One region of the Rhodoferax sp. GW821-FHT09E07 genome, then DNA from elsewhere that is predicted to be linked to it. Evidence: riboswitches for the same ligand, from Rfam matches in the RefSeq annotation. Region 1 holds a riboswitch; the other holds the start of a gene.
The links. A riboswitch is a leader RNA that binds a small molecule or an ion and turns the genes downstream of it on or off. The one in region 1 is predicted to bind thiamine pyrophosphate.
Positions count from the first base shown of each region.

Region 2: another riboswitch for thiamine pyrophosphate. It lies ahead of AC07OE_RS07250 (thiamine ABC transporter substrate-binding protein); the one in region 1 lies ahead of thiC (phosphomethylpyrimidine synthase ThiC).

Region 1 is NZ_JBWKOP010000011.1:66,681-71,091, forward strand. Features, by position in the region: gene AC07OE_RS19705 (FAD-dependent oxidoreductase) at 1-288, opposite strand, end outside; gene thiC (phosphomethylpyrimidine synthase ThiC) at 300-2,186, opposite strand; TPP riboswitch at 2,276-2,376, opposite strand; gene aceK (bifunctional isocitrate dehydrogenase kinase/phosphatase) at 2,403-4,229, opposite strand; gene can (carbonate dehydratase) at 4,294-4,411, opposite strand, start outside.
Region 2 is NZ_JBWKOP010000003.1:310,226-314,636, reverse strand. Features, by position in the region: gene AC07OE_RS07270 (saccharopine dehydrogenase family protein) at 1-347, shown strand, start outside; gene AC07OE_RS07265 (SRPBCC family protein) at 379-858, shown strand; gene AC07OE_RS07260 (DoxX-like family protein) at 845-1,210, shown strand; gene AC07OE_RS07255 (DUF2269 family protein) at 1,207-1,683, shown strand; TPP riboswitch at 1,725-1,818, shown strand; gene AC07OE_RS07250 (thiamine ABC transporter substrate-binding protein) at 1,879-2,973, shown strand; gene AC07OE_RS07245 (ABC transporter permease) at 2,990-4,411, shown strand, end outside.

The DNA of each region.
Region 1 (4,411 bases):
GCTGCCCTGCATGCGCAGGTCCACCGGTTGCACGAGCTGCCGCACGATCTGCGGCCATAGCGCACAGGAGCGCAGGCCCAAGGCAAACACGTCGGTACCTGCACGCTCCAGTTCGGCCACGGGGCTGAGCATGCCCGCAGCCGTCCAGCCCGCAGCACGCGCGCCAGATACATCGTGTGGCCCCGACCCATCGGCCGGATCAAACACCTGCACGGCATGCCCGGCGCGGCTGAGTTGCACGGCCAGCAGGCGTCCCAACACGCCCGCCCCGGCAATGCCTATTCGCAGGGTAGCCACGGTCAGGCCTTCGTGGAGACCGGGTTGATGGGGATGTAGATCTCCCCGCCCACTTTTTTGAACTCGTCGGACATCACATCCATGCCCGACTGCAGCGCCTGCTCTTCACTCACACCCAGGTTCTTGGCGTAGTCGCGCACTTCTTGCGTGATCTTCATGGAGCAGAACTTGGGGCCGCACATGGAGCAGAAATGCGCCACCTTGGCACCTTCGGCGGGCAAGGTTTCGTCGTGGAATTGCTTGGCAGTTTCCGGGTCCAGCGAGAGATTGAACTGGTCCATCCAGCGGAACTCAAAGCGCGCCTTGGACAACGCATCGTCGCGTGCCCGCACACCGGGATGGCCCTTGGCCACGTCAGCCACGTGGGCGGCAATCTTGTACGTGATGATGCCGACCTTCACGTCCTCGCGGTCCGGCAGGCCCAGGTGTTCCTTGGGGGTCACGTAGCACAGCATGGCCGTGCCGAACCAGCCAATCATGGCGGCACCAATACCGCTGGTGATGTGGTCGTAGCCTGGCGCGATGTCGGTGGTCAGCGGGCCGAGGGTGTAGAACGGGGCTTCGCCGCAGTGCTTGAGCTGCTCGGTCATGTTGGCCTGCACCATGTGCATGGGCACGTGGCCGGGGCCTTCAATCATCACCTGCACGTCCTGCTGCCAGGCCTTGTGCGTGAGTTCACCCAATGTGCGCAGCTCGGCAAACTGCGCTTCGTCATTCGCATCGGCACCGCTGCCGGGGCGCAGGCCATCGCCCAGCGAATAGCTCACGTCGTACGCCCGCATGATCTCGGTCATCTCATCGAAGTGCGTGTACAAGAAGTTTTCTTTGTGGTGGGCAATGCACCACTTGGCCATGATGGAGCCACCGCGCGAGACGATGCCGGTCACACGATTCGCCGTGAGGTGGATGAAGGGCAGGCGCACGCCGGCATGCACGGTGAAGTAGTCCACGCCTTGCTCCGCTTGCTCGATCAGCGTGTCGCGGAAAATTTCCCAGGTCAGGTCTTCGGCAATGCCACCCACTTTTTCCAGCGCCTGGTAGATGGGCACGGTGCCGATGGGCACGGGGCTGTTGCGCACGATCCAGTCGCGCGTGGTGTGGATGTTTTTGCCGGTGGACAAATCCATCACCGTGTCAGCGCCCCAACGGATGGACCAGACCAGTTTTTCCACTTCCTCTTCGATGCTGGACGTGACTGCCGAGTTGCCGATGTTGGCGTTGATCTTCACCAGGAAGTTGCGGCCGATGGCCATGGGCTCCAGCTCGGTGTGGTTGATGTTGGCCGGGATGATGGCGCGCCCGCGCGCCACCTCGTCGCGCACAAACTCGGGCGTCACCACCTTGGGGATGCTGGCGCCAAAGCTGTTGCCGGCCAGACGCGCTTCGCGCTCGGCGTTGCCCAGGTACTGCGCCTGCCACTCCAGGTTCTGGTTCTCGCGCAGGGCTACGTATTCCATCTCGGGCGTGACGATGCCTTTTCGGGCGTAGTGCATCTGCGTGACGTTGGCGCCACTCTTGGCGCGGCGCGGCTGGCGCTGCAGGCCGGCGGCCTGGGCGCGCAGAGCGGCCAGCGCATCGGTCTCGCCATTCTTCAGGCCATCGTCCAGGGCAAAGGGCTTGCGGCCTGCGTAGAGTTCGGTGTCGCCGCGGCCATCCACCCAGCCCTGGCGCACCAGCGGCAGGCCCTGGCGCACGTCGATGTCGGCGCGCGGGTCAGTGTAGGGACCGGAGGTGTCGTACACCGTGATGGCCTCGCCATTGCTCTGCATGATTTCGCGCAACGGCACCTGAATGTCAGGGCGGCTGCCTTGCAGATAACGTTTGGTGGAGGCGGGAAGCGGTTCGCGCGTGAGGCGAATGAACTGGGCGAGTTTGTCGGGTGCGTTCACTGGAGTTCTCCGGTTAAGACCCGAAGACTCAGAGAAAAAACACGGCCCCGCAAACTGATGAAAAAAGACGCCGCCCGAACGGCATTCGGCCGTCGGCTGCGCTGCACTTCTTACGCTGGTATGAACCAGATCAAGTTCGCGGGTTCGGTATCCATCTCAGCGCAACCATTGCGCACCCCGGGCAGGGCGCAGTGTACGACAAAGTGCTTGACGACTTCAATGGCGTGGAAACCGCTTGCCCTTCTCATACGGAAACACATCGTGCACATAGCCCGCAGCAATGCGCTCCTTCTGCGTCTGCCAGAAGGCGGGGTCCAGCAGGTTGGCGTGGTACTGCATGAAGACTTCGCGCACCAGCGGGTTCCCCAATAGAAACGGAGCGAAGGTTTCGGGGAACACGTCGTGCGGGCCGACGCGGTACCAGATCTCGCCGGACATTTCCTCTTCCTCGTTGCGCGGCTCAGGCACCTTGCGGAAGTTGCAGTCGGTCAGGTACTCGATCTCGTCGTAGTCGTAGAACACGACCTGGCTGTTGCGCGTGATACCGAAGTTCTTCCACAGCATGTCGCCGGGGAAAATGTTGGCGGCCACCATGTCCTTGATGGCGTAGCCGTAGTCGATAACGGCACGCGTGATCTGGTCACGCGCGCGCTGCGCGGCCGGGCTGGTGTTGGCGGGGTCGGCACCACCGGCATCAAAGGCTTCTTGCAGATAAATATTGAGCGGGATCATGCGCCGCTCAATGTAGAGATGCTTGATGATCACCTCGGTCTGGCCATCTGCATCGCGGTCGCTGATCTCCACCTGGCTGGGCGCAAACTGCTGCAGCTCGGCGATGAGTGCATCACTGAACCGCTCGCGCGGAAACGCCACATCGCCATAGTCCAGCGTGTCGGCCATGCGGCCCACGCGGTCGTGGTGCTTGACCAGCTGGTACTTGGCCTTGACCTGCTCGCGCGTGGTCTCTTTCTGGTGCGGAAAGTAGTCCTTGATGAGCTTGAACACATAGGGGTAGCTGGGCAAATCAAACACCAGCATGACCATGCCCTTGATACCGGCAGCGATGCGGAACTGGTCCGTGCTGTGCTGCAGGTGGTGCAGAAAGTCGCGGTAAAACAGGGTCTTGCCCTGCTTGGCCAGCCCCAGCGCGTTGTAGAGCTCGTTGCGGGGTTTGCGCGGCATCATGCTGCGCAGAAACTGCACGTAGGCACTGGGAATCTCCATGTCCACCATGAAGTAGGCGCGCGCAAAGCTGAACAGGCGCAGCAGGTCATCCTCGCCAAACAGCGCCGCGTCGATGCGCAGACCCTCGCGGCCGTGTAGCACGGGCAGTGCAAAGCCATGCTCATAGAAGCCGTTGATGAGCTTGCCGATGATGTAGCAGCCCTTGTTGCGGAAGAACAGGCCGGTGAGCACCTGCACCTGGAAGTTGGCGCGCAGCTTCACCTCGCCCAGCAGCGCCTGCATCACCCCCAGCACCCGGCCAGCATCGCGCTCCAGGTTTTCAAACGGCACACGCAGGTCAAAGTCCCGCACCATGCGCACCAGGTGCTGCTGCAGGTCGTCTTGCGTGGGGTAGTAGCAGCGGTAGGTAGGACGGTGGCTGGGCCGGCCGGCGGAGGCCAGGTTCTCGATGTACTCGGTGCTGACCGCGGGTCGCACAAAGATGAAGTCGTTCTGGAAGTAGCTACGGTGCAGGATTTTGGTGGTGACCGAATTGAAGAAGGTCTCGGCCAGCTCGGGCTGGTGGTGGTCCACCAGCAGGCCGATGTAGTGCAGCTTGATCTGCTGCCAGACCTCCCGCCCCTGCTCGCCGGCCTTGAATTCGCGCTCCAGCCGCTTGGAGCATTCCTTCACCCGCAGGTCGTAAAACTCGATACGTTCCCGCTGTGCGCGCTGCTGGCCGTGCCAATCGGCCACCTCAAAGCGGTGCTTGGCGCGCGCACTCTCGGTGCGGAACAGTTGGTAGTGGCGGTTGAAGCCATCAAGCATCGCGCGGGCGATGTCGTAGGCAATCGAAGAGTCCAGCCGCGTGGGGAACATGGCGTCAGCGTGCTATGGTTTCAATAGCTGCTTGCGCACATTCCACGGGGGCTGGAGGCAGTTTTTACCGTGGATGGCGCGGCATGAGGCGCACGCCGGAGATGGCCTCGCGGTAGAGGGCGTCCAGGTTGTCGTGGCGCCCCACCGTCATGTGCAGGTCCTGCACCAGGCCGTCGTGCACG
Region 2 (4,411 bases), on a different contig from region 1:
TGCGGCAACGGGGTGCTCTCAAGAGCCCTGCATCGCTGGCGAGGTTGCTCAATGCCGGGGCCAAGGTGTTCGATCCCCTGGGTTCTGCGCTGGGTGGCATGGTGGTGCGCGTGGCGGGCGTGAACGCTGAGGGCGTGCCCGTTCAGCGCGCCTGGCACATCGCCGCGGACAACGACCATGGCCCCGAAATCCCTTGCATGGCCGCCATTCTGCTGGCCCGCCGTTTGGCTGCGGGCGAGGCCATGCCATCCGGCGCACGCGCCTGCGTAGGTCTGCATGCCCTCAGCGAATTCAGTCCCGAATTCGCAAAGTGGGGCATGGCGACGGATGTGGTGGAAGAGGGTTGATTCTGTGATTCACCGCAAATTGGAATTCACCATGCCTGCGCCTGCCGCTGTGGTGTTTGATGCCTTTCACTACCACCAGTGGCGCCACCGCTGGGATTCGCTGGTTGGCGCGACGGTGGTAGTGGGTGGAGCGCCTTGCCCCTATGTGGGGGCCATCACGCAGAATGCAGGAGGCGGGTTGTTGCGAGGGCTGTCCATGCAAACCCGATTTGTGAGCTTCGATCGCCCCCGCCTGGCAGCAGCCACCATGGTGGGGACTTCTTTTCCTTTCTCGCGCTGGGCAGCTTCCATGCGACACGCCGATGTGGGGCCGAATGAGTCCATCTTGATTTATACCTATACCCTTGACGTTGCGCCGGGCTGGCTGGCTTGGTTGCTGAGGCCTGCGGTGGATGTGGCATTTACCCGCCAGACACGCAAGCGCTTCCGCCGCTTGCAGGATTTTCTGGCGGGTCATGTGCATGAAGTCATCACCTGGCAAAAATCACCGGAAAACCATGGCACACACTGAATCGCGCTGGCTGCGTTACAGCCTGGTCTTTGTGTGGCTGGTCACGGCGCTGGTCAGTGTGCAGGAGTTGCATGGGCAGAGCCGGGCGCTGCTGGTGTCCAGTGGTGTGACTGATCCGCGTGTGGCCGATGCCCTGGTGTGGGCAGGGGCTGCAACGGACGCGATGCTGGGATTGCTGCTCTTGGTGTGGCCGGTCCGGCGCGTCTATGGCCTGGCCTTGCTGGTGATGCTGGGCATGACGTTGGTGGCTACCTTCATGCAGCCCGCCCTGTGGCTGCACCCGCTGGGGCCGCTGACGAAGAACGTGCCGATTGCCGTGGTGTTGTGGATCCTGATGCGGAGGTCACCGTGAGTCTGTACTTGTTCCTAAAGTGGGTGCACATCCTGTCCAGCGTGGTGCTGGTGGGGACCGGGTTTGGCACGGCGTTTTTCTTCTTCTACGCTAACCGCAGCGGCGTGGTGGCCGCGCAGGCCGTGGTGGCGCGCCTGGTGGTGCGGGCCGACACATGGTTCACCTCGCCCGCGGTGGTGATCCAACCCATCACGGGGCTGTGGATGGCTTACCTGGCTGGTTACCCCTGGACCACGCCGTGGTTGCTGCTGACGGTGGCGCTCTACCTGTTCACTGGAGCCTGCTGGACGCCCGTGGTGGCGCTGCAGCTGCGCATGGCGGCTATGGCGAAAGCGGCCCATGAAAAAAACGGGCCCTTGCCACCGTTGTACTGGCACTACGCGCGCCGCTGGGAGGCGCTGGGTTATCCCGCGTTCATCGCCATGCTGGCGGTGTTCTACCTGATGGTGGCCAAGCCGGCCTTGTGGGCATAGGCCTGCACAGGCGGCCCGCAGGCACAAAAGCCTACAATCCACGCTTCCACCGGGGGTGTCCGTCACAGGACTGAGAAATACCCCATGTACCTGATCTGGATCATGCCAGCGTAGGAAGTGTGAGAAGCCTGTCCCGTCTTGCGGGTGCCGGTTTTTGATGCGACCGATGGCTGGCGCATTGAAAGCGAGCACACCATGCAACACGGGATTTTTTCGTTTCTGAAGACCACATTGGGCGCGGCCCTGTTGGCCGCTGGCTTCACCGCCGTCCAAGCGGCGGATCAAAAAGCTCCGGTAGCTGACACTCAACCAAATCGGTCAGAAGTTTTGGCCCGTGCTGGCGATCTGCGCGTGCTGACGCACAGCTCTTTCACCGTGCCCAAGCCCTTGCTGGCAAAGTTTGAAAAAGACAATGGCGTGAAGCTGCGCATCACCAAGGCCGGTGACGCCGGCGAGATGCTCAACAAGCTCATCCTCACCAAGGCCAATCCGATTGCCGATGTGGTCTACGGCATCGACAACGCGCTGGCGCCCAAGGCGCTGGCCGCCGACGTGCTCGACAGTTATGCCGGTGCCGCCGCCAGCCGCAAGCCAGCCGCCGAGCTGCCCGCACCGCTGGTGCCGGTGGACTACGGATACGTGACGCTGAACTACGACAAGGCCTGGTTTGCCAAGAACGGTGTGGCCGTGCCCAAGGCGCTGGAAGACCTGACCCAGCCCGCCTACGCCAAATTGCTGGTCGTGCAAAACCCTGCCACCAGCAGCCCCGGTTACGCCTTCCTGCTGGCCACCATTGGCGCGCTGGGCGAGGACAAGGCCTTTGACTTCTGGGCCAAGTTGCGCGCCAACGGCCTGAAGGTGGCCAAAGGCTGGACCGAGGCCTACTACACCGAGTTCAGCCAGAACGGTGGCAAGCATCCCATCGTGGTGAGCTATGCCACCAGCCCGGCAGCCGAAGTGTTCTATGCCAAGACCAAGCTGGCCGAGCCGCCCACAGGCTCGCTGAGCCTGCCCGGCGCCGTGTTCCGCCAGGTGGAGGGCGTGGCGCTGGTGAAGGGCGGCAAGGAGCGCGCGGCGGCGGAAAAGTTTGTCGAGTTCTTGCGTTCGCCCGCCGTGCAGCAGGGCATGCAGACCGAGATGTGGATGTATCCCACCGAAGCCGGCGTGGCCAAGTCCGATGCCTTCAAGTTTGCGCCGGAGCCCACCGCCTTCCATGCACCCAGCGATGCCGACATTGCCGCCAAGGGCGCCGACTGGGTGGCGCGCTGGACCAAGGTGGTGCTGAAGTAATTCGCCAGGTTTGACCATGCGCCACCGCAACCCGGCGCAACCCTGGGCGGGCTGGGTGCTGCCTGTGCTGCCACTGGCGTTTTTGTTGGTGGTGCTGGTGGCGCCTGCGCTGCGCCTGCTGGTGGAAGGTTGGCGGGGCGATGCCGGTGCTGCGGCCTTGCTGGCACCGTGGCTGGACCCGTATCTGCGCTGGCGCATGGCCTGGTCGTTCTGGCAGGCCACCATCACCTGCGTCGCCGCGCTCATCCTCGGGCTGCCCATGGCTTGGGTGCTGGCGCGGTTTGACTTCCCCGGCCGCACGCTGATCCTGCGCGGTCTCATGCTGCCCTTTGTGGTGCCCACGCTGGTGGCCGCCATGGGTGTGCTGGCGCTGCTGGGGCCGCAGGGCTTGCTGGTACGCCTGGGTGGACCCGATTTGCAGGACACGCCCTGGCTGCTGCTTTACGGCAATCTGTTTTTCAACCTCTGCGTGGTGGTGCGCGCGGGCACCGATGCGCTGGGGCAGGTGAGTGCCTCGCGCGTGGCCGCGGCGCGCACGCTGGGCGCTACGCCCTGGCGTGCGTTCTGGCGTGTGGAATGGCCGGCCATTGCGCCGTGGTTGGCCTCGGCATTGTGTTTGGTATTCCTGTACTGCTTTGCCGGCTTTGGCCTAGCGCTGGTGCTGGGCGGGCAGGACTACGCCACGGCCGAAGTGGAGATTTACACGCTGGTGGCGCACGAGCTGCAGTTGCAGCAGGCCGGTGTGCTGGCCGTGTGGATGCTGCTGCTGACCGCGCTGGCGGCCCTGGCCTACGCTGTCATCGAGCGCCGCCTGGCCGCACCGGGCCGCGCCGACCGCGTGCCGCGCGTGCCACCCCGCGGCGCGGCGCAGTGGGCCGCCGTGCTGGCCATGGCTGGCATTTATATGTTGATTTGTGCGCTACCCCTCGTCGCCATTACGCAGGATGCTATAAATTCAGGAGCGGAAGCCTGGGCCGTGCTGCTGGAAGACGACACGCTGGCCGCGCTCTACAACACGGCGCGTTTCACCGCACTGTCCCTGTCGCTGGCCACGGCGCTGGGCTTGGCCCATGCGCTGGCGGCGCGGCGTGTGCTGTGGCTGCGCACGCTGGTGTTTTTGCCCTTCATGGTCTCACCGGTGATGGTGGCCTTCGGCCTGTTGCTGCTGTACCCCGCATGGACCGGCAGCTTCACCCTGCTGGTGGCGGCCTACGCCTTGCTGGCCTACCCGTTCGTAGCCAAGTCCATCGCTTCCGCGCTGGACAGCCTGCCCGAGCACTACCTGGACGCCGCACGAAGCCTGGGTGCCAGCCCGTGGCGCGCATTTGTGCGCGTCACGCTGCCGCTGCTGGCGCCCGCACTGCGCCGCGGCATGGCGTTTGCGGCGGCTACGGCCGTGGGCGAGTTTGCGGTCACGCTGTTTCTGTCGCGCCCCGAA